4 regions of the Micromonospora sp. WMMD1120 genome follow, and region 4 is predicted to be linked to each of the others. Evidence: riboswitches for the same ligand, from Rfam matches in the RefSeq annotation. Region 4 holds a riboswitch; each other region holds the start of a gene.
The links. Region 4 has a riboswitch for cyclic di-AMP ahead of O7634_RS12015 (hypothetical protein). Riboswitches for the same ligand answer to the same signal wherever they lie in the genome.
Positions count from the first base shown of each region.

Region 1: another riboswitch for cyclic di-AMP. It lies ahead of O7634_RS09630 (NlpC/P60 family protein); the one in region 4 lies ahead of O7634_RS12015 (hypothetical protein).
Region 2: another riboswitch for cyclic di-AMP. It lies ahead of O7634_RS19755 (C39 family peptidase); the one in region 4 lies ahead of O7634_RS12015 (hypothetical protein).
Region 3: another riboswitch for cyclic di-AMP. It lies ahead of O7634_RS02030 (hypothetical protein); the one in region 4 lies ahead of O7634_RS12015 (hypothetical protein).

Region 1 is NZ_JARUBO010000005.1:2,031,436-2,039,192, forward strand. It holds gene O7634_RS09620 (C40 family peptidase) at 1-301, shown strand, start outside; gene O7634_RS09625 (N-acetylmuramoyl-L-alanine amidase) at 360-2,330, opposite strand; cyclic di-AMP (ydaO/yuaA leader) riboswitch at 2,578-2,713, shown strand; gene O7634_RS09630 (NlpC/P60 family protein) at 2,727-3,767, shown strand; gene dcd (dCTP deaminase) at 3,838-4,416, opposite strand; gene O7634_RS09640 (pyridoxamine 5'-phosphate oxidase family protein) at 4,513-5,061, shown strand; gene O7634_RS09645 (zinc metalloprotease) at 5,133-6,116, opposite strand; tRNA gene O7634_RS09650 (tRNA-Gly) at 6,320-6,393, shown strand; gene O7634_RS09655 (hypothetical protein) at 6,464-6,595, opposite strand; gene O7634_RS09660 (VOC family protein) at 6,644-7,042, shown strand; gene O7634_RS09665 (BTAD domain-containing putative transcriptional regulator) at 7,219-7,757, shown strand, end outside.
Region 2 is NZ_JARUBO010000005.1:4,206,539-4,214,295, forward strand. It holds gene O7634_RS19740 (acyltransferase) at 1-653, shown strand, start outside; gene O7634_RS19745 (hypothetical protein) at 747-1,196, shown strand; gene O7634_RS19750 (hypothetical protein) at 1,332-2,102, shown strand; cyclic di-AMP (ydaO/yuaA leader) riboswitch at 2,387-2,528, shown strand; gene O7634_RS19755 (C39 family peptidase) at 2,759-3,607, shown strand; gene O7634_RS19760 (alpha/beta hydrolase) at 3,720-4,457, shown strand; gene O7634_RS19765 (CDP-glycerol glycerophosphotransferase family protein) at 4,462-6,132, opposite strand; gene O7634_RS19770 (bifunctional cytidylyltransferase/SDR family oxidoreductase) at 6,166-7,683, opposite strand.
Region 3 is NZ_JARUBO010000005.1:423,730-431,486, reverse strand. It holds gene O7634_RS02045 (STAS domain-containing protein) at 260-622, shown strand; gene O7634_RS02040 (SRPBCC family protein) at 756-1,199, shown strand; gene O7634_RS02035 (hypothetical protein) at 1,432-1,929, opposite strand; gene O7634_RS02030 (hypothetical protein) at 2,059-3,072, opposite strand; cyclic di-AMP (ydaO/yuaA leader) riboswitch at 3,129-3,260, opposite strand; gene O7634_RS02025 (cation diffusion facilitator family transporter) at 3,374-4,291, opposite strand; gene O7634_RS02020 (AAA family ATPase) at 4,395-6,512, opposite strand; gene O7634_RS02015 (alpha/beta hydrolase) at 6,621-7,568, opposite strand; gene O7634_RS02010 (carbonic anhydrase) at 7,718-7,757, shown strand, end outside.
Region 4 is NZ_JARUBO010000005.1:2,536,496-2,544,252, forward strand. It holds gene O7634_RS12010 (carbonic anhydrase) at 141-848, shown strand; gene O7634_RS12015 (hypothetical protein) at 918-1,937, opposite strand; cyclic di-AMP (ydaO/yuaA leader) riboswitch at 1,942-2,072, opposite strand; gene O7634_RS12020 (YibE/F family protein) at 2,239-3,567, opposite strand; gene O7634_RS12025 (metal-sensitive transcriptional regulator) at 3,896-4,192, opposite strand; gene O7634_RS12030 (copper ion binding protein) at 4,289-4,498, shown strand; gene O7634_RS12035 (hypothetical protein) at 4,512-5,480, shown strand; gene O7634_RS12040 (heavy metal translocating P-type ATPase) at 5,493-7,742, shown strand.

The DNA of each region.
Region 1 (7,757 bases), 510 kb from region 4:
TCCGTACGTGTGGGGCGCGACCGGCCCGAACTCGTTCGACTGCTCGGGGCTGACCCAGTACGCCTACAAGTCGGCCGGGATCTACCTCACCCACCACACCGGTGACCAGTGGAACGAGGGCAAGGCCGTCTCGCGCGCCGACGCCCGCCCCGGTGACCTGGTCTTCTTCTACTCCGGCCTGAGTCACGTCGGGCTGTACCTGGGTAACAACCAGATGGTGCACGCGCCCCGCGCCGGCAAACCGGTGCAGGTGTCCAGCATCAACACCATGCCGGTCGCCGGGTTCCGCAGACCCGGTTGATCCCACAGCACGCGGCACGACGGCCCCCGGTCACCCGACCGGGGGCCGTCGCGTCCGCTCAGCGTGGTGCGCCCACCGGGGACGGCAACAACCGTACGTCGGCGAGGTCGACGTACATGATCCGGTGACCGAACTGGATCTGCGCGTACCGGTTCTCGCCGCGGATCACCGTCCAGTCGCCGGGTGACGAGCCGTCGACGGTGCTGGCCCGGTAGTACTCGCCGCCCAGCACCGCGCCGACGGCGTACCGCTGCCCGGCGGCGAGCGTGTACTGCAACGGCGAGATCGTCTGGTAGGGCACCCCGTCCGGGTACGCCGCCTGCTCGGGGTACGCCCGCCCGTACACCGGGATGGTGGCCTTTCCGGGTTTCGGCGTGGCCACGACGCCGACGGTCCAGCTCGCCGTCGGCGCGGACGCGGGGTTGTGGAACCAGGCCCGCTGCCCGAGGTACCAGATCGCCGTCCAGTCGCCCTGCCGCCCGGCGAGCGCGTACGTCTGCCCGGCGGAGGCGCGGGCCCCGTGATCCGACACCTCCATCGTGTTCGGTGTGCCGTCGGGGCGGAGCGCGACGTCGTTGACCAGCGGCGCGTCCGGCGCGGGTGCGCTCCGCAGCACCACCGCCGAGGACCCGCGCGGCGGGCAGGGCGCACCGGCGGTGACGCAGCCGGTGAACGCCGGCTGGTTGGTGGCGAAGTCCGGGTCGATCCGCACCAGTCCGGTGGCCGGGGTGCCGGTGTCCAGCCGGGGCGCGTGCAGCAGGTCGAAGTAGTGCGTCCAGTCCCAGTACGGCCCCGGGTCCCAGTGCATCCCGCGTACCGTCGACGCGACGGTGCCGGGCACGTTGTCGTGCCCGATGATGTGCTGGCGGTCCAGCGGGATGCCCAACCGCAGCGCGAGGTGCCGGACCAGCTCCGCCGACGTGCGGTACATCGCCTCGGTGTACCAGGTGCCCTGCGCCGCGAAGCCCTCGTGCTCCAGACCGATCGACTTGGCGTTGACGTACCAGTTGCCGGCGTGCCAGCCGACGTCCTTGGTCCGCACGTGCTGGGCGATGTGCCCGTCGACCGAGCGCAGCGAGTAGTGCCAGCTCACGTAGGTCGGGTCCTGGACGAGTTGGAGGGTCGTCGCCCAACTCGCCTCGGTGTCGTGGATGACTATGTACTCGATCTTCTGCCGGGCGGGCCGGTCGGACAGGTCGTGGTTGCCGTAGTCGCCGTCGCCGAATGCCTCGTAGGGCGCCGGTATCCACTCGCAGGAGATGGTGCGTGGGCACTCCAGCCCGTCCGGGCGGGCCAGACGGCGCAGGCCCAGCCGGTCCAACCAGGACCGGTCGGGCCGCACCGCGCGAGCCGCCAGGGTGACCCGCTGGCCGTCGTCGGTCACCCGGGACTCGCCCGCGCCGATGGTGGTGAAGACCTCGTCGGCGAAGGCCGCGGCGGCGTCGGCGCTGTCCGCGCCGGAGTAGCGGGCCACCGCGCCGTACCAGGCGGCCGGGTCGGTGTCCGTGCCGATCGGCCCACCGACCTCCCGTTGGTACGCCCGCAGCAGCGCGGCGCCACCCCTGATGTTGAGGGCCGGATCGGTACGCAGCGCGTCGGGCGAGACGCCGGTCAGCGTGGCGGCGGTGTCCACGGTCTGCAACGCGGCGGTGGACGGCGCGGGGTCGGTCGTCGAGCGGGGCGCGGGGACGCGGGCGGGACGGGAGTCGTCGCCGCGTGGGTCCTCGGTGTCGGTGTCGTGGTGGCCGCGCGGGGGCAGGCTCACCACGTGCCGGGCGTCGGTGAGGTGCATGGGGCCGTAGCCGCCGCTGGTGCTCGGCGTGCCGGCGTTGCTGTCCCAGCGTGATTCCAGGTAGGAGACGCCGAGCAGCACGACGGTCGGCACGCCGTACTCGGCCGACGCGGCGGCGTACTGCTGTTGGCGGTCGGCGGTGGGCGTGGCGGCGGCCGCCGGGCCGGTGGACAGCGGCACCGCGCTGGCGGCGGCGACCACGGCGACGGCGAGCAGCGCGCGGGACCGGGTCGACACTGGTGGATGGTGCATCGAACCCCCTAGATTCTCGGACAGGGTCAGGTCACCATCGCGCCGCGTGGGTCCGTACGTCAATACCTTTCTATTTGGCGAACTGTTCGGGAAAAAACCTTCACGCACCGTTGGTGGCGGCTGCGATTCAGTACGGAGTGTCACGGCCGCGCGGGTTGCGGATCGGTAACGGGCGTCTCTACTCTGGTCATTCGTCGGCTCGACAGCAGCTCCGCCCAGCCCGGGTGGTAACGGACCGACACCGCCGAGTCGTTTCCGAGCGAACCGGGGACCCACCTCCCTCGGGGTGAATCCGCAGCCACTGCGGTAGGGCGCCGACTTCCCGCCCGAACCCGTCAGCTAACCCGGTAGGCGGTCAGGAAGAAGGAGTACGGAACCCCGGTGGCACTCCATGCCCCGCGGCCGTCGTCCCGGTGGTCGGCGCCAGCCGACCCGGCGTCGATCGTGCCGCGCCCACGCTGGTCCCGCTTCACCACAGTTCTCGCCGCGCTGGCCGGCGTCGCCGTCGTCCTGACCGGCAGCGCCACGGCGGCCCACGCCGACCCGTCCGTCGCCGAGATCGAGCGCCAGATCGACGCCGACTGGAACAAGCTCGAACCCATCATCGAACGGCACAACGCCACCCGGATCGACCTGGCCGCGAAGCGTAAGCAGACCGAGGCGCTGGCCGCCCGGATCGCACCGCTGGAGCGTCAGGTCGACGCCGCGATGGATAAGGTCAGCGCCCTGGCCGTACGCGCGTACAAGGGCGAGAACGTCTCGACCGTCAACGCGATGCTGGGCAGCCGGTCACCCAGCGACGTGGTCGTCCAACTCGAGATGCTCGACCGGTTCGCGCACAACCAGCAGAAGGACGTCCGCGAGGTAGCCGACCTGCGTGACCGGTTGGCCGCGCAGAAGGCGCCGCTGGACGAGATGGTGGCCCAGCTCACCCGCACCGAGGCCCAGCTGGCGGCCAAGAAGAAGCAGATCAACGAGGAGATCGACAGACTGCAGAAGCTGCGCCTCAAGGTGTACGGCAACGGTGGCGGCGGCCCCCTGCGTCCGGCGCCCTGCCCGGCCAGCTACCCCGGCGGCGGTGCGGGCGTCGCTGTCAAGTTCGCCTGCGCGCAGATCGGCAAGCCCTACGTGTGGGGCGCCGAGGGCCCGAACTCGTACGACTGCTCCGGTTTGATGCTGGCGGCCTGGGCGAAGGCCGGCGTGTCGCTGCCGCACAACGCCGCCGCGCAGAGCCGCGTCACCAAGAACGTCAGCAGGGGCGACCTGCGCCCCGGTGACCTGGTCTTCTACTACAGCGACATCCACCACGTCGGCATGTACGTCGGCGACGGCTGGGTGGTGCACGCCTCGCAGGCCGGCCAGCCGGTCAAGATGAAGAAGGTCGACGACGGCCCGATCCACAGCTACGGCCGCCCGGGCTGACCCGGGCCGAGCGGAAGGGCCCGTCGCGATCCGTCGCGGCGGGCCCTCGTCGTCGGTGTGTCCCGGCGCGTCAGCGGGTGGGCCAGGTGCGCCAGTGCTGCCAGGCGCGGCTCGGCGTCGGCCCGCGCTGACCCTGGTAGCGCGACCCGTAAACCACCGAGCCGTACGGGTGCTCGGCCGGCGAGGAGAGCCGGAAGATGCAGAGCTGCCCGATCTTCATGCCGGGCCAGAGGGTGATCGGTAAATTCGCCACGTTCGAGAGCTCCAGCGTGACGTGACCGGAGAAGCCCGGGTCGATGAAGCCGGCGGTGGAGTGCGTCAACAGCCCGAGCCGGCCCAGTGAGCTCTTGCCCTCCAGCCGACCGGCGAGCTGGTCACCGAGCGAGATGACCTCCAGCGTCGAGGCGAGCACGAACTCGCCCGGGTGCAGCACGAACGGCTCGCCGTCCGGCACCTCGACCACCGACGTCAGGTCGTCCTGCTGCATGGCGGGGTCGATGTGGGTGTAGAGGTGGTTGTTGAAGACCCGGAACAGCCGGTCGAGCCGGACGTCGATGCTGGACGGCTGGACCAGGGTCGGCTCGAACGGGTCCAGGCCCAGCGTGCCGGCCTTGATCTCGGAGACCAGGTCGCGGTCGGAGAGCAGCATCGGACAACCATAGCGTTCCCCGTAGGTGCCGGATTCGGTGCCGGTGACCAGCGCGTCGAGGTCGCTGCTAGTACATTTGTTCGATAGAATGCCGGCATGGCTTCCTGGTCCGAATTCGCCGCCGACGAGCCCCGCCTCGCCGACGGGATCCGCGTTCTCCTCCAGCAATACGGGCCGGGCTTCGGCTACCTGGCCACGGTCCGCGCCGACGGCGGGCCCCGCGTCCATCCGGTGTCCCCGGTGATCACCGACGACGGTCTCTTCTGTTTCATCATCGACTCGCCGAAGCGCCGTGACCTCGAACGCGACGGCCGCTACGCGCTGCACTCGTTCCCGCCGGAGGAGAGCGACGACGAGGCGTACGTGGCGGGGCGCGCCCGACCGGTGACCGATCCGGTGCGGGTGGCGCAGCTGGCCCGCAGCGCGCGCGCCGAGCCGCGGGTCGACTGGCGGCTGTTCGAGTTCACCGTCGACGTGGCGATGCTCACCCGCCGCGACCAGCACGGTCTGGGCTTCGCGGTGGGTCATCCGGCCGTGCAGGTCTGGCTCGATCCGCGCGCTCCGGTCGCGGCGGCGGCGCCGGCAGCCGTACCGCAGACGCGCCCGACCCGTCGCAGCCGCGACGTCCAGTGCACGGCCGCCTGACCGCGGCCCTGGAAGAAGCAACCGGTGCCGGCTCCGTCACGACGGAGCCGGCACCGGCTGTACGCGAACGGTCAGGCCGCGCGGTAGGCGTTCCACGCGGTGAGCATGCGGCTCGCCTGTCCCGGGGTGAACTGGTACATGCACGAGTCGTAGGTGTAGTCCATGAAGTTGGTGATCGGGTCCAGGCCAGCCGTCGAGCAGGTGTTCCGGCCGGTCGGGCACTGGTAGGCCGGCGACGCCTCGGCGGGGGTGTCGCTGACCCCGTCACCCGTGCCGCCGCAGCCACCCTGGAAGGTGTGGTAAAGGTTCAGCCAGTGGCCGACCTCGTGTGTGCCGGTGTCGCCCTGGTTGTAGTTGGTGGCGGTGCCGCCCGGCAGAGACTCGCTCAGCACGACCACGCCGTCCATGCTGCTGAGGTTGCGCTGCGGGAAGGTCGCCCAGCCCAGCAGGTCGTTGCTCAGCTCGCCGAGGTAGATGTTGAGCGTGTTCTTGCCGCCCACCCGCAGCGACGACTTCATCGACCGCTCTGCTGACGAACCTTGGACGATCGGGTACCAGGACGTGTTGGTGACGCGGTTGATCTTGTCGAGCCGGAAGGCGAACGCGGTGGCCGCGCCGCCGGTCGACCCGGCGTAGGCCTGGTTGAGCACGCTGATCTGCGAGGTGATCATCGAGTCGGGGATGTTGCCACCGGCCCGGGTGCTGTTCTCCTGGATCACGTGCACGACCACCGGAATGGTGACGGTGGCCAGCGCCGTCACGCCGGGGCCGGCGCGGTGGCTGGCGCGCTCCCGCAACGCCGCGGCGAGGTCGGCCTCCCGCTCGCGGACCTGCGCGGCGGTCAGCTCGTTCGGCTCGTGCCGGGCCGCGCCGCCGGGCTTCGCCCGGGCGTCGGCGTGGCTGTCGGCCGGCTCGGCGCAGGTGCCGCCCGGCGCCGCGGAGGAGGCCGAAGCGGCCGGAACGACCCCCACCGCGGCGGTGCTGAGCAGCAGCGCGAGGGTCGTGGTCGCCACGCCGGCGACACGCCGGGTCAGCAGGTTGGGACGTTGTCCCATGGGCCCACCTCTTTCTGGGCGGCGTGGCAGGGGGTGTGTCACGCCGTGGCTGGAAACGTGTGGCAGACGTTACATTCCATCGAAGCATTTGAGAACGGCCATATGTTGCCGTCTGGAAACTTCTTCCCGGTGAGCTGGGCCGGCCGGCGGATGGGGGTGGCTGGGTGCACGGCTGCGGCGACTCGGGTACAGTGGTGCCGCCCGCGGGTGTAGTTCAATGGCAGAACATCAGCTTCCCAAGCTGACAGTGCGGGTTCGATTCCCGTCACCCGCTCCACACGAAAGGCCCTGGCCAGGACGACAGTCCGAGCCAGGGCCTTCTTGTCAATGGTCGACTGACGCACGCACTACGCGGCGTCGAACCATGGCTTGTCGGCGGCCCAATGCTTGACCCAGCCGACGAATCCGGCATCACCGGTGGTGAACCCGAACTCTGCCCCGAACGGCACCGCGCCTTCGCCGCTGATGTGCCAATTCACGCCGCATCCGTCGGTACCCAACACGATCGACCCCGATAGGGTCTCGCCATGACCGGCCCCGGAGCCACCCAGGTCCAGATCAACCTGTTCTGCGCCGACGTGGAGGGGTGTCTCACCTTCTACACCCGGCTCGGGCTGACCGAGGCGTTCCGGGCACCGACCACGGGTCCCGTCGAACACGTCGAGGTGGAGGCTGCCGGCATCCGGATCGGCCTGACGTCGGCGCGGGTCGCCAACGCGCTCGTGGGCCTCGGGGTCAGCCCCGGCGGCGGCGTGTCGACCGAGCTGGTGCTCTGGTGCGAGGACACCGACGCGTTCTACGACCGGGCTGTGGCGGCGGGTGCGACGAGCGTGGTGGCGCCGATGGACTCGCCGGACGGGCGGCTCCACTACGCGTGGGTCCGTGACCCCGACGGCCACCAGGTCAAGTTCGTGCAGAAGCGCTGAGCTGTCGTCACCGCTCGCGACGGTCACCGGCCAGCAGGTCGGAGGCGACGCGGAGGGATCTCCACACCATTCGTCGGCGGCGCGCGGTCCAGCAGCACCATCCATGCGGCACCACGCGCGGGGGGCGGTACGTCGGCGACATGGACGCGTCTCGCGTTCATGGCAAGATCTGCCAGGTGCAGGTCGGGTTACTTGGTCCATTCGAGGTTCGTACTGACGACGGCACCGTCACCGACATTCCCGGCGCGCGACTGCGCGGTTTGTTGACGGCTCTCGCGCTCCACCCGGGTCAGGTGGTCAGCAAGGCGACGCTCGTCGACTGGATCTGGGGTGAGAACCCGCCCTCGGACGCGGCGAACGCCCTGCACCGACTGGTCTCCCGGCTGCGGAAGGTGCTGCCCGACGGGGTCATCGAGGGGCAGACCGACGGCTACCGCCTGCTGGTGGGACCCGACGTCGTCGACGCCGTACGGTTCGAACGCCTCGTCGGCCAGGCGCGCGACGACGAGGGCCGGCAGCGGCGCCGGCGGCTGCGCGAAGCCCTCGACCTGTGGCGCGGCGCGGCATTGCAGGACGTGGGCTTGGCCGACAGCGCGGCGCTCGACGCGGCCGCCACCCGGCTGGAGCGGCTGCGGATGACCGCCCTGGAGGACCGTTTCGACGCGGAGATCGCCGTTGGAGACGGCCCGGAGCTGGTCGCGGAGCTGACCGACCT
Region 2 (7,757 bases), 1.7 Mb from region 4:
GGGCCCGGCCCAGGGTGCTCTGGGCGCTGATCGTCGTGCTGCCGCTGCTGATCCTCGCGCTCTGGCCCGCCCAGCACCTGGTGCCGGAGGTGAGCCGCTGGTGGTTCACGCAGATCTTTCCGCCCGTACGGTCGCTGGAGTTCTGGTTGGGCGCGGTCGCGGCCGAGCTGATGCTCCGGGGCCTCTGGCGCGGCCCCGGGCTGGCGGTGGCCAGCGGGATCTTCGCGGCGACCTGGATCGCCGCCGCCCAGTGGATCGCCGCCGAGTGGTGGACCACGCTGCTCGCCGTCGCGTACCTGTTGGTGATCACCGCCGCCGCGGACGCCGACGTGCGCGGGCGGCGCTCGCCGTTGCGGTCCCGGACGCTGGTGTGGCTCGGTGAGGTCTCGTTCGCCTTCTACCTGGTCCACGTGCTGGTGATGACGAGCGTGCTGCGGTGGAGCGGCGACTGGGGCACCGGGTTCGGCGGTTGGCGCGGCCCGGCCGTGGTGTGCGGCTTCCTGGTGGGCACCCTGATCCTCGCCGCGCTGCTGCACCGCTTCGTCGAGACGCCGATGATGCGCCGACTCGCGCCGCGCCGCCCGGCCCGTCCGACGCCCGTTCCGGCGCAACGCACCCCCGACCGGCGGACCACCTACGTCGACTCGCGCTGAGACCGTCCACCCTGGTCAACGCGGTCGGCGCGGCGCGCTCCGACACGCCCGTGGCCGATGCGCCGGGCCGGTCGCGACGGTAGCGTGGTCGACGTGCTTCCGGTCGCGTTCACCTGTCCGCTGTGGTGGGTGGCGCGCTGGGCGACACGGGTGCTGACCAGCCTCGCCGTCGTCGCGGCCCTGGCGCTCGGCGCAAGCCCGGCCACGGCCGCCGGGCCGACGTCGAGCCCGCCGCCGAGCCTGAGCGTGGCGCCGACAACGGCCGCCTCCGGGCCGTCGGCGTCGGCCGGAGCGGCCACCGGGCCGTCGGCGTGGGCCGGCTGGCACGCTCTCGCGCCCGCAGCGGCGCGCCCGGCCCCGACGCCCACGGCGGAGGCCGCCGAGCGGTCCGCCGCGGCCTGGTCGGTCGACGCGCCGACGGCTCCGCCCGGCCGGAGCAGCATCGCGGCCGGGGTCCTACCGGTCCGCGCGGCCGGCGCCGACCGGCTGCCCCGCACCGACGATGCGGCCAGCCGGGCACCACGGGCGCCACCCGGGCGCTGAGCAACCGGGGCGATCGTCCCGTCTCCGCACCCTGTCGATCCACCAGCTCCGCACCCGCCGACCGGTGACCCGCCCTGGTCCGTCGGCCGGTGCGGTGGCTCCCCAGCGCACTGCTCTTCCTCCGAGGTGCCGATCATGGAGACCGTCGTTTTCTACCAGTTCGTGACCGAGGTGCCGCAGGCCGCCGCCATCTGGTCGACTCTGTTCCTGCTGACCCTGGGGCTGCTCACCGTGCTGGTCGCCCGACCGGAGCGGGAACGGCCGACTGACGACCCACCCCCGGCCGCGCCCACCGCGCGCGAGCTGGCCGAGGCCGAGGCGGCCGACCTGCGCCGGTACGCCGAGGAGGTGTCCGTCGCCGCGGCCGGCGCGGCCACGACCGCCCGCCGGCGACGCGCCGCCTGGCTGACCGCCCAGCAGCGGTTGGAGCAGGTTTGGATCGCCTACGACCAGGCGGACGCCGCCGCCCGGCGCTTCTCCGGCGCCGGCGCGCTGCCCACCCCGCGGACCCCGCACACCCCCGCCGAGTACGCCGCCCGGGAGCGCTATCTGCACCGCACGGCGATGGCGGCGTACTGGCGGGGCGATCTGACCATGGCGCAGCTCGGCGACGTGTTCGGGCACCGCGACGGTTGGGACCCCCGGCGGCACCCGGTGGAGCAGGAGGTGCTGCTCAGCCGCGTCGTCCGGGACGCGCGGCTGGCCGACTACCAGGCCGCCGCCGGTGCTGAGCGGGCCGCCTGGCGCGACGCGGAGCTGGCCGCCGAGTCCGCCCGTACCCTCGCCGAGGAGGCGTACGCGGCGGCCCGCCGGCTACGCCCCGACCCGGCGCCGGCGCGTCGGGCGGTGGCCGGGGCGGGGCGGCCAGCGGTCGCCGCACGGTGGCGTCCGGCCCGCGTGGGTTGAGCCCGATCTGTGACGTGAGCCCGACCACAGGTCGGTGAAAACGGGCGACCGACGCGATCGGCGTGATTGTTCCCGCGATTGTGGTCGTGTTTCCGGCGGCCTGTCCGGTTGTCGCCCGCAGGTGTCCGCGCAACCGCATGTCCCATTGAGTCATGTCATCGGCAATACGCGCAGAAATTGCCGCGCCAATTCGGGTTTACGCAGGTGAACCCGGCTTGGCAGGGCGTTAAACGGCCAGTAGTGTCGTGCCGTCCGATGCGGTTACCGATCGCAACAGGCGACGCCGCGTCGACCCGCTCAATCGTCTTCGACGAACCGGGGACCCATCAGTACGTCCGGGGTGAATCCGCGAGCCACGGCCCGCGGTAGGGCGATCTTCCCGCCCGAATCCGTCAGCTAACCCGGTAGGCGGTGTCGGAAGGAGTTCCCATCTCGTGCAGCACCTCTCCACCCCTCGCTTGTTTCCACGCCTCCACGGCGCGGCGGTGCTCCCGCTCACCCGTCCAGTGACGGTGAGCTGACCCCGGTCACCGCCCTTCCCGCCCGGCCGCGCCGGGCGTTCCCCTGAGCGGTTCACCATCCGCGGGCCACGGTCCGCGCGCTGGCGCCTGCCCGGAAACCGGTCCCGCCCCGGTGTGCCGCTCGCCCCCTGATCCGTGGAGGACCCCGTGAAGCACACAGTGAAGCGCCAGCTCCGCCGTCTCGCCACCGAGCGCCCCTACCAGATCGTCGCCGCCTCCGCGGCCGCCCTCGCGATCGCCACCACCGGTGGCGCCCTGCTCACCGCCGCCGACGACGCCCCCGCCGACCAGCGCGCCGCGACCACCGTCGCCGAGATGCGCAGCGACGTCGCGGCCTCCCGTGGCGACGCGCGCGACGCGTCCCCCTCGGCCAGCGCCGTGCCGAGCACCGCCGCCCCGGCCACCAGCGCCGCGTCCCCCGCCGCGAAGGCCACGAGCAACCCCGATCTCACCCGCCGGCCGACGCCGCCGAAGCCGCCCGCGACGAAGGTGCTCGACTACGACTACGAGGCGCAGAACACGTACTACAACTGCGGCCCGGCGGCCACCCGCAACGCGCTGAGCGCCACCGGTATCGAGCGCACGCAGGAGGAGCTCGGCGCCGAGCTGGGCACCACCGAAATGGGCACCAACTCGGCGTTGGACACCACCCGGGTGCTCAACGCCGAGGTGAAGGGCTCCCCGTACCGGACCCGGATGTTCGCCGGCGCGCCCAGCCCCGCGCAGATGGACCGCCTCCAGGCCGACGTCGTCAACGCGATCACCGACGGCCGGGGTGTGGTGGCGAACGTCGTCGGCGACGCCGTCGACACCGACGGTGGCTACCACTCCTACGGCGGCGGGCACTACATCGCCGTCGTCGGCTACAAGGACAACGGCCGTACCGTGCGGATCGCCGACTCGGCGAACGCCGCCGACCCGTCGTACTGGATCACCACGATCGACCTGGCCAACTGGATCGCGACCCGGGGCTACTCCGCCTGATGCGCATCCGCTGACCGCCGCGGGCGCCGTCCCCCACCGGGGGACGGCGCCCGTGCCGTCGCGGGGGATGTCACCTCTCGTACCTGTCGGTGAACCGTGGGAGACTGCGGCCGTGGTGGAGAAGACGGGTGGTCGAGGGCCGGTTCTGCTGCTCCTGCACGGCATGGGCGCGACCGGGGACGTGTGGTTGCCCTGGGCACCGTACCTGGAGCAGCGCTGGCCCGGCCGCTGGCTGGCCCCGGACCTGGCCGGTCACGGCTGGGCGCCGGCGCTGCCGTCGTACTCCTTCGAGGGGTTCGCCGGCCGGATCGCCCACGGCCTCGCCGCCGCCGACCGGCTCGTCGTGCTCGGGCACTCGCTGGGCGGGGTGGTCGGCCTCGCGCTGGCGGCCCGCACCGCCGGGGTGCCCGTCGACGCGGTGGTCGGCCTCGGCATCAAGGCACTGTGGACACCCGCCGAGCTGGACCGCGCCGCCGAGATCGCGGCCCGCCCGGTGAGCTGGTTCGCCAGCCGCACCGAGGCGGCCCGCCGCTACCTACGGGTCTCCGGCCTCACCGGGCTGATCCCACCGGACGCCCCGGTGGTGGACGCCGGCCTGCGTCAGGTCGAGGGCCGCTGGCGGCTCGCCATGGATCCGGCCGCGTTCGCCGTCGGCGCGCCGGACCTCGCCGCGCTGGTGGCCGCCGTCGACGTGCCGGTGCTGCTGGCCCGCGGCGAACACGACCCGATGGTCACCGACGAGCAGCTCAAGGAGTACGGCGCGCCGGTCGCCACGCTGCCCGGCCTCGGGCACAACGCGCACGTCGAGGACCCGGCGGCCGTGCTGGCGCTGCTCGACGCGTACCGCTGAGCGCCTAGGCCGGTGCGGGCGCGGCCAGGTCGGACGCCGGTGCCAGCTCCCGGCGGGCGGCGGTCAGGAACCCCTCGGCGTACGACTCGGCCGGGAAGTCGCCCAGGTAGCGGCGGCGGGTGGCCCAGCGGGCGTCGGCCAGCGGGTCGGTGTCCAGCAGGGCGGTCAGCACCCCGTCCAGGTTGGACAGATCGCGGCGCAGCACGTAACCCGAGCCGGCCAGCGGGAACCGCTCCACGAACCGGTCGCCCCCGTCGCCCATGTCGGTGACCGCGTACGGCTTGCCGGAGTAGAGGTAGTCCGAGATCACCCCGGACACGTCGGAGACCAGCGCGTCGGAGGCGTTGACGCACTCGGTGAGGCTCAACTCCCGGGCCGCCGTGCCCACCACGTGCGGGCGACCGGTGCGGGCCCGGTCGGCGACCAGCAGCTCGGTCAGGCGAGCCAGCTGACGGGCCGACGCCGGGTTCTGCGTGGTGTACGGGTGGGCCCGCAGGATCACCGTCGCGCCGCGCTCCAGCAGCCGGCGCAGCAGCCCCTCGGCCACCGGCAGCGAGCAGTAGTCGGCGTCGGCGTGGTGCCCGGTCCAGGTTGGCGTGTACAGCACCGTCGGGTGCGCCAGGCCACGGGCCGGCTCGGAGCGCACCTCGATCGCCTCGACCTGCGGGCGGCCCACCACGACGAACTTGTCCGCCGGGATCTGCACCCCGGCGCGGGCGTACCTGTCGATCGCCGCCGGACCGGCCACGAAGATCCGGTCGAAGATGCCCGACACCGGGTTGGCGCTGGGCGCCTTGTCGCTGTCGCCGTGGTGCAGTTGCACGTGGGTGAGCTGGGTGAACCGGATGCAGTGGCTGTTCTTCGCGCCGTGGTTGACGTAGAAGGCCACCCGCAGGCTCGGCACCAGCGCCTCGTCCATGCTCCGCAGGGTGGGGCAGTAGACCACCGGCGCGTCGGTGGCCGCGGCGATCGGCGCGAGGAACTCCGGCTCGCGCACCATCACCAGGAACGGGCGGCCGATCCGTCGCAGGTACGGCAGCCACATGGTGACCTGGTATTCCGACCCGGGCGGCGCGGAGAAGTGCAGCAGGAACTCGGGCTGGTGCCGGCGGAGCGCGCGGGCCACCGGGCTGCCCCCGCCGGTCGGCCGGAACCGTCGCCGCGCCAGGTCCAGCGCGACAGCGCCGGCCACCGCGCCGACCAGCAGGCTGGTGGCGAGCGCCACGACGGCCGGCACGGTGAACGCGGCGGCCAGGGCCAGGACGGCGAGCAGCCCGAGCACCGCGGTGCCGAGCCGGTCGGCGAGCAGCGGGGTCCAGGCTCGTACCGGCAGGTTGGCGGCCCGGATCTCCAGGTTGCCGGCGGTGCGCAGCGGCCCCACCAGCAGAACCAGCCCCACCACGACCACACCGGTGGCGACCAGCGCGGGGTCGAGCCCGTCGTCCAGCCGCCGGGCATAGCCGACCAGCACCGCCGCGGCGATCAGTGTCGTCTCCGCGACGAGGTCGGCGCCGGGACGGATCCGTTGCTCGGCGGCCGCGGCGGCCAGCGCGGCGACGGCCAGCGCCAGTCCCCAACCGCTGGCGCCGGTCAGCGCCAGCACGACGAAGGCCAGCACGGCCAGGCCGGTGGTCAGGCACCGGGCGGCCAGCTTTCGGACCAGGTCGCCGCGCATGTCGCTCCGTTCGTGGTTCCGCAGCCGCCGGTGTCAGTTCGCCGACGCCGCGCCGGCGGGCGCGTCGACGCGACCCGACCCGGCCTGCGCCGGCACGCTCGGCGTGGCCCCGTCACCGGGCGCCCGGCGTACGTCGATCACCTGACCGGTCAGGTCGGAGATCAGCACGTCCAGGGACGACTGGGCGACCGCCTCGGCGGCGAGCAGGGTGTGCTCCGGCTCCTCGCCGAAGGCCCGGGTCCGCATCGGGGTGGCGGTGCGCTCCGGGTTGATGCAGTTGACCCGGACGCCGACGTCGGCCCACTCGTCGGCGAGCGCCTGGGTGAGGTTGACCAGAGCGGCCTTGGTGGCGGAGTAGAGCGCGTACCGGGCCCGCCCCCGGGTGTACGAGCTGGAGGTGTAGAGCAGCAGTTGGCCCTTGGTCTGTTGCAGGTACGGCAGGGCCTGGCGGGCGATGGTCACCGGGCCGACGAAGTTGACGTGCAGCACCCGGTCCATGGTCTCCTCGTCCATCTCGGCGAGGGCGCCCTTCTCCAGGATGCCGGCGGTGACCACGACGTAGTCGATGCGTCCGGTGGCCTCGAAGGCGGTCGTCAGGGCCGCCTCGACGTCCTCGGCCCGCTCCACGTGGGTGCCGGTGCTGGACCGGCTGAACGGGAAGACCTGGGCGCCGTAGCGGCGGGCCAGCTCGGTCAGCTCGTGACCGATGCCGTAGCTGCCGCCGAACACCACGACGGTGCGGCCGGTCAGCTCCTCGCTGTAGCTGCGGTGGTCGGTCAGCCGGGGCGCCTGCGCCGCGGCGAGCTGGAAGAGCTTGTCCGCCAGGTGCACGTCGACCGGGTGGGTGACCTTGATGTTCTCGTCCGAACCGTCGATCACCTTGATCGGGGTGCCGGGCAGGTAACGCAGCACCACGCCGCAGTCGTCGGTGGCGGCGAAGTTCGGGTCGCCCTCGGCGATCCGGTACGCCTCCCGGATGGTGGGGGAGCGGAACGCCTGCGGGGTCTGCCCGCGGCGCAGCCGGGACCGCACCGGGATGTCGGTGATGCAGTCGTTCTCGTCCACCTGGATGATCGTGTCCGCGGACGGGATGGCCACGTCCACGGCGTCGTAGGTCCAGAGCGCGTTGACGCACTCGCGCACGATCCGGCCGCTGAGCAGCGGACGGACCGCGTCGTGGAAGAGGATGTTGCAGTCCGCCGGGCCGACCGCGTCCAGCGCGATCCGGGTGGTGGCGTTGCGGGTGTCACCGCCCTCGATCACCTTGGTGACCTTGCGCAGGCCGGCCTTCTCGACGATCTGCCGGGCGTCGTCGACGTGACCGGCGGCCATCAGCACGATGATCTCGTCGATCTCCGGCGCCGCCTCGAAGACCGCCAGGGTGTGCTCGATGATCGGCTTGCCGGCGATCTTCAGGAGCTGCTTCGGGATGCCGAGACCCAGCCGCGTCCCGGTGCCTCCGGCCAGAACCACCGCCACCGTCCGGGAGGGGCGCCACGGCTCCGGGGTCTCCGTTGCGGCGTCCGGGCCAGTGGTCTGGTCCTGCGTCATTGCCGGATCCTCACTCTCAGGAATGCGTTAACGGAAGGTTCCGCCCGAGCGGCGACGGAATGAACCTTAACGCG
Region 3 (7,757 bases), 2.1 Mb from region 4:
CGCTACCCTTGTCGGCGGCGTGGTGACCGGGCTGGTCGACGACGTCGGCGGCCGGTCGCGACCGATCGGCGGTGCCCAGATAACAAAAAGTCTTGAGTAATCAGATACTGAAAAGTACGGATATGGTCGGCTTTTGTGGGTCCGGGTCCGCGAATTGCTCATCCCGAGGGGTGGCGACCGAGGCCATCGGAGGAATACTCTCGGTCGCGGCCCGCGTACTGATGAGGCGCCCGGGGGACGGGCGGGTGGAGGTGCTCGCGTGAGCCTGTCGATCGTGAAGTCTGTTCTGTCCGGTGGAGTCGTGGAGATCGCGCCGCGAGGCGAGATCGACGTCGACACGGCGTACGAGGTGCGCGAGGCGATCGCGGAGGTGCTGGCCAAGAGCCGACCGCTGCGCATCGAGCTCAACATGAGGCTGGTCACCTTCATCGACTCCGTGGGCATCAGCGCCATGGTCGCCGGCTTCCAGACCGCCGAGGTCAGCGACGTCAAGCTGGTGGTCACCCAGCCGAGCCGGTTCGTGCACCGGCAGCTCTGGGTGACCGGCCTGCTCGGTCTCTTCGGCGCCCCGGAGCCCTACTTCGCCGGCGTCGCCACCCCCGAGGTGCTGCCCGGCGCCTGACGGCGCCGGGGCACCCCGTCAGCGGCTGCTCGTCCAATCCGTTTCGGGTCCCCGCGCCCCCGGGCGCGTCACGATGTTGCCAGTCGGACATCGGTACGGGACGATCGGGCGACCAGCGATGGCGGGAGACGGTGTGCCCAGCAGCGATACCTTCAGCTACACCGTCCAGGCGCGGTGCTCGCTCGCCGAGGCGGCGGCGTTGCTCAGCGACCTGACCCGGCACGGCGAGCTGCATCCGCTGATCGTCCAGGTCCGTCAGGTGCCGGCCCGGCCGGGCGCGCAGGCCAGTTACACGATCAACGACCGGTTGGCGGCGGGTCCGCTGCGCTTCCGGACCACGTACCACGCGGACGTGCTGGTCGTCGAGGACGACGAGATCGTGATGGTGGCCAGGCAGTGGCCGGCGACCACGGTGCGCAACCACACCCGGCTGCGGTCCGAGCCGGACGGGCTGGTCCGCATCGACGTGGAGATCACCCTGACCGCGCCGAGCCCGCTGTTCCGGTACGCGTTCCGCCAGGCCCAAGCCGCCCACCTGGCCCTGGCCGCCCGCCTGGCCGCAGCCCTGAACCCCTGAACCCCTGAACCCCTGAACCCCTGAACCCCTGAACCCCTGAACCCCTGAACCCCTGAACCCCTGAACCCCTGAACCCCTGAACCCCTGAACCCCGCCCCTTCCCCGCACCCCCTGACCTCGCCGATCTTGCAGTTCCGGTTGTCGTTATGGGTGCCATGCCCCTTATATCGGCACAGTAAGTGCAAGATCGCCGGGGCGGGGCGGGGCGGGGCGGGCGGGGCGGGGGCTTTGTCTATCTTGGGGTTGCTGCTCGGGCTTGGCGGGCCGGGGGTCGGCGGCCCCAGGGCTTGTAGGTGGACAGCACCGTCACCACGATCATCAGGGTTGTCGACACCGCGGGCGCGATCACCAGGTCGGCACGGTCCCGTGCCGGGAGGGCGGACCCCAGCTCTGCGGCGTGCCGCAGGTTCGGGGTGAGCAGGAACAGCACCAGCCCGACCAGCACAGTGGTGACCACGAGCTTGACCAGCACCCAGTGGTACCGCACCAGGCCCCACGGGGTGAGCAACGAACTGGCGACACCGATCAGCCAGACCAGGACGCTCAGCGGCGCGAACAGCACGGTGCCGACGAGCGCCGCCGCCGGGTACGCCACCGCCGGGTCGACGGCACCACGCTGCGCGGCGATGCCGAGCGTGAGAAGCGCCAGGTCGGCGCCGAGCCAGCCGAGTGCGGTGACCAGGTGCAGTGTGAGCAGCGCCTTGCGCGCGGGCGGTGGGATCCGAGCCATACCGCGATGCTCGCCGCCGGCGCCGGCCGCGTCGTCCGACAGCCGGCGTCATCCGGGGTACGCCCGCCGACGTAGCCGACACCGGGGCCGCGCTGCCGGCGGGCCGGACCCCCCGGCAGCGCGCCCCGGTCAGTAGACCGACAGGTGTACGTGGTTGGTGTGGTCGGTGGACGGGGTGCCGTTCGCCCCGCTGTACGACTTCCACCCGCTGCTGGGCAGCCAGATCTGCCTGTACCAGATCACGTAGAGCACGGCGAGCCGGTCCGCGTTGCGGATGAAGTACGCCGCCAGGTTGTTGCCGTACGTCTTGTCGCCGCCCGTGGCGTTCCCGCCGAAGCCGTTCTTCTGCGCCGCGAAGTCGCAGGCCCGCCCCTTCGGGTGCTCACCCGAGCCGCCGGAACGGTGGCAGGAGACGTACCGGGTGAAGCCGGCGGCCTTGGCCTGGTTGAGCGCGTGCAACGTGCGGGGGGTGATGCACCCGTTGGCCGGGGTGGGGTCGTTGACGCTGCACGACTCCGAGGGCCAGGAGCCGTCGGAGTTACGCGGCGCGGCGGTGGCGTTGGCGGAGGAGGTGCCCCGGTTGGAGCCGCTGTCGGCGGTGGTCTGCGGCCTGGGGGTGGTGGCCACGGTCAGGGCGCGTTCGGCCTGCTCCTTGCGCTTGGCCATCACCGCCACCTGCTTGCGCTGTTCGTTGATCTCGCCGTCCAGCGCGACCCGGGTGCGGTTGGCCTGGTCCCTGGTGTCGAGCAGGTCCTGGAGCACCCGGTCCTCGTTGGCGGCCACCGCCTCCAGCGCGGCGGCCCGGTCCATGAAGCCCTCCGGGTTGTTGCTGTTGAGCAGCGCCGACACCGCGCCGAGCCGGCCGCTGCGGTACGCCACGACGGCGATCTCGCCGACCTTCTCGTCGCGGTGGGCCAGCTCGACCTCGATCTCCTTGAGTTTGGTGGCGAGCTGTTGCTGCCGTCGTACGGAGGCGTCCAGGGCGCGCTTCGCGTCCAGGTAGCCCTTGCTGGCGGCCTCCAGTTGGGCGCGCAGCGCGGGAGTGCCGCCCTCCTCGTCGGAGTCGGGTGCGGCGGCCTGCCGGCCGGTCGGGGGAGCGGCCGAGACGGTGCCGGCCGGGAGCGCGACGCCGAGGGCGAGCATCGCGACGATCAGCGCCGCCAGTCGGGCGGCGGGTGGGCGTGCTGGTGCCACTACGCATGTCCTTCCGTCAGCCGCCGACCGGGTTAGCTGACGGGTTCGGGACGGAAGATCCCTACCGCTGACGCGGATGCACCCCAGGAACGTGGTTCCCCGGTTCGCCCTCGCGGGCGATTAGGCGGCGACCGCCACCGGCGCCGGGAAGGCGCCGCCTGGTGGAGGCCGGGACCGAGCTTACCGGTGCCGGTGGGACGTGTGCAGCCGATGTGACGGACGGTGCGTGCGTCACCACGGAGAACGACGGTCACCACTCGATCGAGCCGCAGGCGCCGGTGGCCGCGCCGGGCTCGATCTGTAGCGTCGCGTGCTCGATGCGGAAGTCTTCGTGCAGGGCCGTACGCGCCGCGGTGAGCACCGCGGCGACCTCCGCGCCGGGTGCCGTGGTCAGGTGCGCGGAGGCCACCTCCATGCCGGAGGTGAGCGTCCAGACGTGCAGGTCGTGCACCTCGACCACGCCGGGCACGGCGGCCAGCCGGTCGTGCACGGCGGTGACCTGGAGGTGTTCCGGGGCGGCCTGCACGAGGATGCGGATGGCGGCGCGCGCCAACCGCCAGGTGCGGGGCAGGATGAACGCGCCGATGGCGACCGCGACCAGCGGGTCGGCCCACCACCAGTCGGTGACGGCGATGAGCGACGCCGCGCCGATGACGCCGAGCGAGCCGAGCAGGTCGCCGAGCACCTCCAGGTAGGCGCCCTGGAGGTTGATGCTCTCCCGGGCGCCGGCACGCAGCAGGGTGAAGGCGACGATGTTGGCGAGCAGGCCGAGCACGGCCACCGCGAGCACCGGCCCGGCGGTGATCTCGTGCGGGTCGCCGAAGCGACGGATCGCCTCGATCACCACGTACACGGCGACGCCGGAGAGCAGCACGGCGTTGGCGAGCGCGGCGAGCACCTCGAGGCGGTAGAGCCCGAACGTGCGCTGGGGGTCGCCGGTGGCCCGCCGGGTCGCGGTGATGGCGGCGAGCGCCATCCCGATGCCGAGCACGTCGGTGAACATGTGCCCGGCGTCGGAGAGCAGGGCGAGCGAGCCGGTGCGCAGGGCGACCACCGCCTCGATCACCATCAGGGTGGCGAGCAGCCCGAACGCGCCCCAGAGTCGTCCCCGGTGCCGGTGTGCGGCATTGGCGACGGACCCGTGATGGTGGTCGTGACCTGCGCCCACGTGACTAACCTTCCGCCGCCGTCCCGGACCCGGTCCAATGTATGTTCACATCGCTATGTGTGCAACTGTTCGGGTGGCGTCTCCAGGCGGCCGCCCGGGTTCGTCAGCCGGTCGGGTCGATGGTGGTGAGCCGCTGGGTGGCCCGGGAGAGCGCCACGTACAGGGTGCGCACCCCGGCGCCCTGATCCGCCCGGATCTCGCTCGGCGCGACAAGCACCACCCCGTCGTACTCCATGCCCTTGGCCTCCAGGCTGGTGACCACCTGCAACCGCGGCACGCCGAGCGCGCCGAGCCAACCGGCGACCTCCTCCCGGCGCGGCACCGGCGTGATCACCCCGACCGTGCCCTCCACCTCGGTCAGCAGGCCGGTGGTCGCCTCCACCGTCGCGGTCTCCAACCCGGCCGGCGGCACCACCAGCGCGACCGGCGCGACCCCGGTGGACCGTACCGCGCTCGGCAGCGGTAGGTCGGGGTAGAGCCGGCGGATCTCCGCCGCCGCCACCGCGAAGATCTCCGCCGAGTTGCGGTAGTTGGTGGTGAGCGTGAACTCGTGTCGCTTGCGCCGGCCCAACGCCTGGTCGCGGGCCCGGTCCAGCTCCTCCGGGTCGCCGGTCCACGCGGTCTGCGCGGGGTCGCCGACGATGGTCCAGGAGGCCAGCCGGCCCCGTCGACCGATCATCCGCCACTGCATCGGCGAGACGTCCTGCGCCTCGTCCACCACCACGTGCGCGTAGTCCCGGTAGTCCTCCGGGCGCTCCCGGGCCGCCGCACGGGCGGCCCGCTGCCGTTCGCCGAGGGTGCTCAGCTCGCGTACCCCGCCGGCGAGCTGGAACGGGTCGCGTCGCGCCCGGGCCGGCCGCACCGGCTTGCCGAGCAGCGCGTCCAACTCGTCCAGCAGCGCCACGTCGGCGACGGTCAGCCCGGCCGAATCCAGCTCCCGGTACGCGGCGGTGAGCAACCGGATCTCCGCGCCGGAGAGGACGCCGCCGGCGTACCGGCGCAGTCGGTCCGGTCGCGCCAGCCAACCGAGCACGTGCCGGGGGTGCAGGCGGGGCCACCACGCCTTGAGGAACTCCCGGAACTCCGGCCGCTCGGCGATCTCCGCCTCGAAGGCCGGCTGCTCCGGCAGGCGAGGAACGCCCACCTCGCGGGCCTGCGCCCAGAGCGCGGCGAACACCCCGTCGAAGCCGGCTCGCCGCACCTCGTTGCGCCGGGCACCCCGGGGCAGCGCCCGCTCCCGGATCCGGTCCAGGGTGGTCCGGTCCAGCCGCAGCAGCGTGCCCCGGTAGAGCAGCCGCAGCTCACCCGGGCCGCCCGGCACCGCGTCGCGGGCCGCCCGCTCCAGCACCCGGCGCATCCGCAGGGAACCCTTCACCGCCGCCACCTCGGGCGGATCGGTGCGGGTGGCGGTCATCCCCGGGAAGAGGGAGCCCAGCGAGTGCAGTGTCGCGGTGTCCTCGCCGAGCGACGGCAGCACCGAGCCGATGTACTCGACGAACACCGACGACGGGCCGACCACGAGGATGCCGCCGCCGGCGTAGCGGCTGCGGTCGGAATAGAGCAGGTACGCGGCCCGGTGCAGGGCGACGGCGGTCTTGCCGGTGCCGGGGCCGCCCGCGACGATCGTCACGCCCGAGCCGGGCGAGCGGATCGCCTCGTCCTGCTCCCGCTGGATGGTGGCGACGATGTCGCGCATTCCCCGGCCGGTGGCCTTGGACAGCGAGGCCAGCAACGCGCCGTCCCCGACGACGGTCATGCCCTCCGGCGCCCCGGTCGGGTCCAGCAGGTCGTCCTCGATCCGGGTGACCCGCTCGGCCCGGGTCTGGATGGTGCGCCGGCGTACCACCCCGAGTGGCTGCGCCGGGGTGGCCTGGTAGAAGGCGGCGGCGGCCGGCGCGCGCCAGTCGACGACGAGCGTGGTGGCGTCCTCGTCCCGGATGCCGAGTCGTCCGACGTGCAGCACCTGACGGTCCCGCAGGTCCAGCCGGCCGAAGACCAGCCCCTCGTGCTCGGCGTCGAGCGTGTGCCGGCGCTGCGCCGCGTGGAAGACCATCGCGTCGCGCTCGACGAGCGCGCCGAACGTGCCGACCCGGGCCATCCGGTAGCCGTCCCGCTCGGCCCGCACCGCCGAGCGCCGCAGCTCGGCCAGGCGGGCGTACACCCGGTCGAGGTGTCGTTGCTCGACGGCGATCTCCTGCTCCAGGCCGGTCTGGTCGGTCAACGCACGCTCCTTCGACTGTCGCCGGCAGGCGGCGGGAACCGCGCGGGCCAACCGCAGAAGGGTACGGCCCCGGGCCCGACCCGCCACGCGCGAGGTGCGGGAACGTGCTCAGGCCCCCGCCACGGCGCACGTCGCGACGCGCTCGGCGGCCGGCGTCGCGGCGAGCACCCGGCGCAGCACGCCGGTGAGCGCGGCGTTGACCTCGTCCGGGCGTTCCATCATCAGCATGTGCCCGGCGCCCGGGCAGATGGTCAGCTCGGTGGCGGGCAGCGCCGCGGCGATCGACTCGGCGCACGGCGGCGGGGTCAGCCGGTCCCGGTCGCCGACCAGGGCGGCGGCCGGCAGTCGCGCCAGCGCCGCGAGCGTGTCCAGCCGGTGCTGGGTGCCGATCGAGGCGCGGAAACCACCGATCGAACGCAGTGACGCGCGCGCCACGGCCGAGGTCACCAGGCGGATGTCCGCCGGATCGCAGCGGTCACCGAAGAGCATCCACCGGATGCTCGGTCGCAGGGCGTTCAGCAGCGCCCGGGGTGGCCGCCACGAGCCACACCGGGCCAGCACCCCGGCGCCGGTCGTCTCGGCCAGCCTTATCAACCGGGCGATCCGCGGCGAGAGCCCGTAGACGGTGTGCGTGTGCCCCTCGGCGGTGGTCGAGACGAAGACCAGCCCGGCCGTACGGGCGGCGAAGTGCTCCGGGTGGCGGTGCGCGTACTCCATGATCGTCATTCCGCCCATGGAGTGCCCGACCAGGACCACCGGACCGTGCGGCGCCACCGTGTCGAGCACCGTCGCCAGGTCGTCGCCGAGCTGCGCCAGGGTGGCGGTGGGCAGTGTCATGCAGCTGGACCGCCCGTGCCCCCGCGCGTCGTAGGTCACCACCCGCACCGACTCGCCGAACGGCGCTGCGGAAAGCGCCTCGACCTGCCGGTGCCAGGCCCGCCCGTCGAGCGTCCAACCGTGCAGCAGGACGGCGGTGACCGGCGCGTCCGTCGGACCCGTCGCCGCCACGTTGAGCCGGACGCCGTCCGGCAGGCCGACCTCGAACCGCTCCGGCATCGCCACCTCCCCACTGCCGCCCCGGCACCATCAGCACCTCGCATACCCGGCGGTAACACCGGCTACCCGCCAGGACGGCACACCAATCACGCGGGCGCGAACATTCCCGAGTGCGCCCACGCCGGTCGGCGGCGGACCAAGCTGGACGCATGGGGTCGTCCGGAGCGCCGATGGGCGCGGCGTCCGCGC
Region 4 (7,757 bases):
GGGCAACGTATGAAATCTAAATCACGCATCCCTTGACGCATCTTACCGTGCGTGTGACCGTGGAGCCCGAGCCAGCGCCCGCCGCCGGCCCGGCGCAGAAGCCGGTTGACCAGGTGAAACACGTCGAGACGAGGTGCGGGATGAGTCAGATCGGGACGTCCGGGCAGCCGGGCCCACAGCGGTCCGCCGAGCCGGTGGCCGCCCCCCGCGAGCCGGCCCAGGCGTACGCCGAGCTGGTCGCCGGGAACCGGCGCTTCGTCGACGGCACCCCACGACACCCCAACCAGGATGCCGGGCGGCGGGCCGCCGTCGCCGACGGGCAGCAACCGTTCGCGGTGATCGTCGGCTGCTCCGACTCCCGCCTGGCCGCCGAGATCATCTTCGATCGCGGGCTGGGCGACCTGTTCGTGGTCCGCACCGCCGGACACACCACCGGGCCGGAGGTGCTCGGCAGCGTGGAGTACGCGGTGACGGTCCTCGGCACCCCGCTGGTGGTGGTCCTCGGCCACGACTCGTGCGGCGCGGTGCAGGCGGCCCGGACGGCCAGCACGACCGGGAGCACGCCGGGTGGGCACCTGGGGGCCGTGGTCGACGCCGTGCTGCCCAGCCTCCGCCGCGCCGAGACCGAGGGTGTGGACGACATCGACGGCATCGTCGACGTGCACATCGCGCAGACCGTCGAGACGCTGCTCGGTCAGTCGCCGGTGCTGGCCGACGAGGTGGCGCAGGGGCGGTGCGCCGTGGTGGGCCTGTCCTACCGACTCGCCGCCGGTGTGGTGCGCCCGGTGGCCGCCGTACCGGCCGGCTTCGCGACGCTCGACGACCCGGCCGCGCCGGCCACCGTCTGACCCGGCCGCCTGACGCGTCGAGGGCCGCTCCGCAGCACGCGGAACGGCCCTCGACGGGGATCAGGTGGGTCAGAGCAGTGACATGTGGACGTGGTCGGTGTGGTTCGACGGTCCGCTGTACGAACTCCAGCCGGTCGCCGGGAACCAGATCTGCCGGTTCCAGATCACGTAGTAGATGCCGAGCCGGTCGGCGTTGCGGATGAGGAACGCGGCGACGTTGTTGCCGTACGTCCGGGTGTCCTCGTTGTGCCACGGGGAGAAGCCGCTCTTCTGCAGCGACCAGTCGCAGGCGCGCCCCTTCGGGTGCTCCCACGGCCCGCCGGGCCGGTAGCAGCCGACGAACCGGTTGAAGCCGGCCCGCTTGACCTCCTTGTAGGCGTGCAGCGTCCGGGGTGTGACGCAGCCGGAGGTGGTCGGGTCCTTCTCGCTGCACGACTGGGGCTTCCAGTCACCGTCGGCCGTCCGACCCGGGCCGATCTTGGCTACCGGTGAGGTGGCGTCCACCAGACCGCCGGTGAAGCCCTTGCCGCCGACGAGGGCGAGGGCCTTGTCGGCCTCGCTCTTGCGCTTGGCCATCAGGGCGGTCTGCTTCTGCTGCTCGCGGACCTCCGTGTCGAGGGCCAGCTTGGCCTGCTCGGCTCGGGTCTTCACCTCGTTGACCTCGGAGAGCTTGTTCTCGTTGATCATGTTCATCTCGTCGAGCGTGGCCGCGCGGCGGACGAACGAGTCCGGTGTGCTGCTCTCCAGCAGCATCGCGACCGCGCCGATCCGGCCGGTCCGGTACGCCTGGGCGGCGATCTCACCGACCTGCGGGGCGAGCGCGTCCAGGTCGGCCTGGGCACGGGCGACCTCGCGCGCCAGATCCTGCTGCCGCTTCTTGGACTTGTCCAGCTTGGACTTCGCGGCCGAGTAGTCGCGGTTGGCCTGCTCGATGACGTCGTTGAGCAGCTTGGGCTCGCCGTCCTCCTCGTGGCCCGACGGTGTGGGATTCGTCGGGGCGGCCTGAGCGGGGTGGGGTCCGGCGAGCACTGTTAGTGCGGCGATCACGGCCACCACGGGAGTCAACCAGCGGCGTAGGGGTGCCGTCACAATGTTCCCTTCCGTCGACCGCCGACCGGGTTAGCTGACGGGTTCGGGACGGAAGCGGCCCCTACCGCTGACGCGGATTCACCCCACCTACCTGGGTCCCCGGCTCGCCGGTTGGCGATTGGGCGGTGGCACCGCAGGCGCCGCTTCGCGCCTTCCTCGGTGACCGGCAGCGAGGTTACCCGAGAGTCGACCGGGTGAGCTACGCCGGGATGACGACCAAAAGTGTCATTTCGCCATAGCGTTGAGTGACCAGTGACGCGGTTCTCAGGGTGGATGCCCGATCTGGTCACGCTGAGGAGTGTCACCATGCCGTATCCGTGCTCCTGTTCGGTTCCGGCCGCCGATCGGCAGCCGTGGTTGGGGGCGGTGAGGCGAGTGCGGCCAACGCCTCCGCGCGATCCGGCCGGGGGCGCGCGGAGGGGCTGTCGGCGGACGGCGTGGAGTCAGCGCGCCCGGCCGCCGTCACCACGGCGGCCAGTCCGGTGGTGAGCGGCACGGCGGCGATCAGGCCGAGGGTGGCGACGGCGCTGCGGACGATTTCCTGGGCGAGGAACTCGCTGGTGAGGATCTGCCCGAGCGGCCGGGAGTCGGCGGTGAGCAGGAGCAGTAGGGGCAGCGAGGCGCCCGCGTACGCCAGCACGATGGTGTTCACAGTGGAGGCGATGTGCGCCCGGCCGACCCGGGTGGCCGCCCGGTAGAGCTGCAACCGGGTCAGTCCGGGGTTCGCGTTCGCCAGCTCGGTCACGGTGGCCGCCTGGGTGACGGTCACGTCGTCGAGCACGCCGAGCGACCCGATGATGATGCCCGCCAGCAGTAGGCCGTGCAGGTCCACGTCGCCCTGGAACATCGACAGGGTGGTCGCGTCCTCGCTGCCGAAGCCGGTGAGGTGGGTGGCGGCAGTGGCGATGGTGGCGAGCACGCCGGTCAGCACCAGGCTGCCGAGGGTGCCGAGCACCGCGACCGAGGTCTGCGCGGTGATCCCGTGCGTCAGGTAGAGCACCACGAACATGATCAGCGCCGCGCCGACCACTGCCACCAGCAGCGGCGAGCGGCCCGCCCCGATGCCCGGCAGCACGAAGGTGAGCAGGATGGCGAAGCTGGCGGCCAGTCCGGCGAGGGCGGCCAGCCCGCGCCACCGACCGAACGCGACGATCGCGGCGGCGAAGACCACCGCCAGCCACACCAGCGGGGTCCCCCGTTGGTGTTCGGCGATGTTCCAGTTGCTGGTGCTGGGATCGACCGGGTCGGCCAGCTCGACCAGGATGACCTTGTCGCCGACCTCGACCCGGGGCGCGCCCGGTCCGTCCGGCACCGGCGTCCGCACCTGCTGACCCGCTGTCGGCCCGCCGTCCACGAGCACGTCGACGGTGCCGCACCGCCCGTCGCCGACTCTCGGTGTGCCCTCGGGGGTCGACGGCGTCGGTGGGCAGGGCTCGGACACCACCCGGGTCACGGTGCCGGGGTAACGCGGCACGTCCGCGCCCCCGTCGGTCCGCGGCGCGCCACCGCGCGGCCAGAGCAGCAGCGCGGCGAGCACCGTCGCGACGAAGAGGGGCACCACCGTCAAGACGAGTATCCGTCGCACCCTCGGCGGGGCGGACGGAGCGGGACGGGTGTGGTCGGAACCCAAGGCGTGACTCCAAACGATCCGGTGCGGGGTACGGGTCAGCGGGCCGGTTGGTTCACCATCGCCGCGGAAACACGGTGCGGGATGTCGCGTGTCGCTGACCGATCACCGCCCGAGCACTGACGGTCAGCGACCGGACCGGTCGGCCGGGAGCGACGCGGTGTCGGCGTCGCCGCGCCCGGCCGGGCGGCGGCAGCTGGAGGGCCATCGTCGGAGATGCTAACCAGCCCGACTGGGAGTCGCAGGTCAGGCCGGAGTGTCGGATGGCCGAACCGTCGGTGTCGCGGCGCCCGGACCGGCATGGTGGAGCCATGCGGCGGAGTGCGGGCCGTCAGCCGCGCTTCATCAGCCGGCCGACCGCCGCCATCATCTCGGTGGCCATCTCGTCGGCCCGCCCCTCGGCCGCGCCCTCGTGCATGCAGTGCCGGGCGTGCCCGTCGAGCAGGCCCAGCGCCACCTTGTCGAGAGCGGCCTGGATCGCGGAGATCTGGGTGAGCACGTCGATGCAGTAGCGGTCGTCGTCGACCATCTTCTCGATGCCCCGGACCTGCCCCTCGACGCGGCGGAGCCGCGCGAGCAGCTGGTCCTTGCTGGCGGTGTAGCCACGGATCGGGGTGGGTGCGGTCATACCGACCAGGATAGCGTACCCCTGGGGGGTATGGTACGGTGCTTCCCGGGTGGGATACCCCCACCGGGTACCGGTACTCGCAGAGGGAGACGTTCCATGGTCAACACGACGTACCAGGTGCAGGGCATGACCTGTGGGCACTGCGTCAGCGCGGTGAGCGCCGAGGTGGGCGCCATCGACGGCGTGCGTGAGGTGCAGGTCGACCTCGCCGCCGGACGGGTCACTGTCAGCAGCGACCAGCCGCTGGACCCGGCTGTCGTCCGGGCCGCCGTCGACGAGGCCGGCTACGACCTCGTCGACGCGTGATCGGCGGGCCGGCATGCGCACCGTGACGCGACTGGCCGGGTTCGCCGCCGGCCTGGTGGCGGTCTTCGGCGCGACGTACGGGGTGGCGCGGGTCATCGACCCGGCCCCGGCCGCCGAGAGCGGGCGCGACGTCGCCGCCACCCCAACGCGCGACGCCGTCACCCCCGCGCCGGAGGTGCGCGACGAGGCGGCCGACCGACTGCCCGGCGGCCTGCTCGTCTCCGACCGCGGCTACACCCTCGAACCGGTCGACGCCCCGGCCGGCGAGTTCGCCTTCCGGATCGCCGGGCCGGACGGCCGCCCGGTGACCCGGTACGACGTGGCGCACGACCGGCAGATGCACCTGATCGTCGCCCGGCGGGACCTCTCCGGTTTCCGGCACGTGCACCCCGATCTGGCCCCGGACGGCACCTGGCGGGTCGACACCCCGCTCGCCGGTCCCGGCCAGTGGCGGGCCTTCGCCGACTTCGCCCCGACCGGAGGTGAGCCGCTGACCCTCGGGGTGGACGTGACGGTCCCCGGCGAGTCGACCGAGACGCCGCTGCCCGCCCCGGCGACGAGCGCCACCGTCGACGGCTACACGGTGACCCTGACCGGCGCCCCACAGCCCGGCCGCACGTCGCCCCTGACCCTGACCGTCAGCCGCGACGGGCGACCGGTCACCGACCTGGAGCCCTACCTGGGCGCGTACGGGCACCTGGTCGCGCTGCGCCGGGGAGATCTGGCATACCTGCACGTGCACCCGGACGGCACGCCCGGTGACGGGCGCACCCGGCCCGGCCCGGCCGTCACATTCTTCGCCGACATTCCCTCGGCGGGCAGCTACCGGCTCTATCTCGACTTCCAGCACGGCGGGCGGGTGCGCACCGCCGAGTTCACTGTCGTCGCCGGCGCCGTCCCGGCCGGGAACGCCAGCACCCCGGCCTCGCCCGGCCCGAGCGGCGGCACCGATCACGGCACTCCCGGGCACGGGCACGACTGACGGGACCAGACGATGACCACCACCAGCAGCAGACCACTGCCCGAGGCGCCGAACCGGATCGAACTGGCCATCGGCGGGATGACCTGTGCCGCCTGCGCCGCCCGGGTCGAGAAGAAGCTCAACCGGATGGACGGGGTGAGCGCCACCGTCAACTACGCCACCGAGAAGGCGACGGTCCGGTACGCCGACGGCGTCACGCCGGACGACCTGATCGAGACCGTGCGGAAGACCGGCTACACGGCGGCGCTGCCCGCCCCACCGACCGCCGAGGAGCCGGCGGACCCGCTGCGCGGTCCGCGTACCCGGCTCTGGGTCTCGGCGGCGCTGAGCGTGCCGGTGGTCCTGCTGGCCATGGTTCCCGCCTGGCAGTTCGACTACTGGCAGTGGCTGTCGCTGACCCTGGCCGCCCCGGTGGTGGTCTGGGGCGGGTTGCCCTTCCACCGGGCGGCCTGGACGAACCTGCGGCACGGCGCGGCGACAATGGACACGCTGGTCTCGCTCGGCACCCTGGCGGCGTTCGGCTGGTCGCTCTGGGCGCTGTTCCTCGGTGACGCCGGGATGCCCGGGATGACGCACCCGTTCCGCCTCGACATCACCCGCACCGACGGCGCCGGCAACATCTATCTGGAGGCCGCCGCCGGGGTGACGGTGTTCATCCTGGCCGGTCGCTACTTCGAGGCCCGGTCCAAGCGGACCGCCGGTGCCGCCCTGCGTGCCCTGCTCGAACTCGGCGCGAAGGAGGTGGCGGTGCTGCGGGACGGGGTGGAGACGCTGATCCCCGTGGACCGCCTCGCCGTCGGTGACCGGTTCGTGGTCCGCCCGGGGGAGAAGATCGCCACCGACGGGGTGGTCGACGAGGGCACCTCGGCGGTCGACGCCAGCATGCTCACCGGTGAGTCGGTGCCGGTCGAGGTCGCGCCGGGCGACGGCGTCGTCGGCGCGACCGTCAACGCGGGCGGGCGACTGGTCGTCACCGCCACCCGCGTCGGCGCGGACACCCAGCTCGCCCGGATGGCCGACCTGGTCGAGCAGGCCCAGAGCGGCAAGGCGGCGGTGCAACGGCTGGCCGACCGGATCTCCGGGGTCTTCGTGCCGATCGTCATCACCCTGGCCGTCGGCACGCTCGGCTGGTGGTTGGGCGCCGACGCCGGCCCGACCGCCGCGTTCACCGCCGCCGTGGCCGTGCTGATCATCGCCTGCCCGTGCGCGCTCGGCCTGGCCACCCCGACCGCGCTGCTGGTCGGCACCGGCCGGGGCGCTCAGCTCGGCGTGCTGATCAAGGGACCGGAGGTGCTGGAGTCGACGCGCCGGGTGGACACCGTGGTGCTGGACAAGACCGGCACCGTGACGACCGGCCGGATGACGCTGGTGGACGTGCTGCCGGCCAGCGGGGAGGAGCCCGCCGATCTGCTCCGGCTCGCCGGGGCGGTGGAGGCCGCCTCCGAACACCCGATCGCCCGTGCGATCGCCAGCGGTGCCGCCGAGGCGGGCGCGTTGCCCGCCGTGACCGACTTCCGTAACCTCGCCGGGCTGGGCGTGACCGGCACCGTCGACGGGCGGGTCGTGCTGGTCGGCCGGGTCCGGCTGCTACGGGAGCACGATCTCGACGTACCGCCGGAGGTGGAGTGGGCCGTGCGGGACGCGGAGGCCGCCGGGCGTACGGCCATCGTGGCGGGCTGGGAGGGCCGGGCCCGGGGGGTGCTCGCGGTCGCCGACGTGGTCCGGCCGGACAGTCGGGCCGCCGTGGCCGGACTGCGTTCGCTGGGGCTCACGCCGATCCTGCTCACCGGGGACAACGCCGCTGTGGCCCGCGCTGTCGCCGCCGAGGTGGGCGTCGACGAGGTCATCGCCGAGGTGCTGCCGGCCGGGAAGGTCGACGTGGTCAAGCGGCTCCAGGCCGAGGGGCGCTCGGTGGCGATGGTCGGTGACGGGGTCAACGACGCGCCAGCCTTGGCCCAGGCCGACCTGGGTCTCGCCATGGGCACGGGCACCGACGTGGCGATCGAGGCGTCCGACCTCACCCTCGTCCGGGGTGACCTGGGCGCCGCCGTGGACGCCATCCGGCTGGCGCGGCGCACGCTCGGCACCATCCGCGGCAACCTGTTCTGGGCGTTCGGCTACAACGTCGCGGCCCTGCCGTTGGCCGCCGCCGGGCTGCTCAACCCGATGATCGCCGGGGCCACGATGGCGCTCTCCTCGGTCTTCGTGGTGGCCAACAGTCTGCGGCTGCGCCGCTTCCGGTCGGCCGTCGCCGAACTGTGACGACGGCGATGGGTT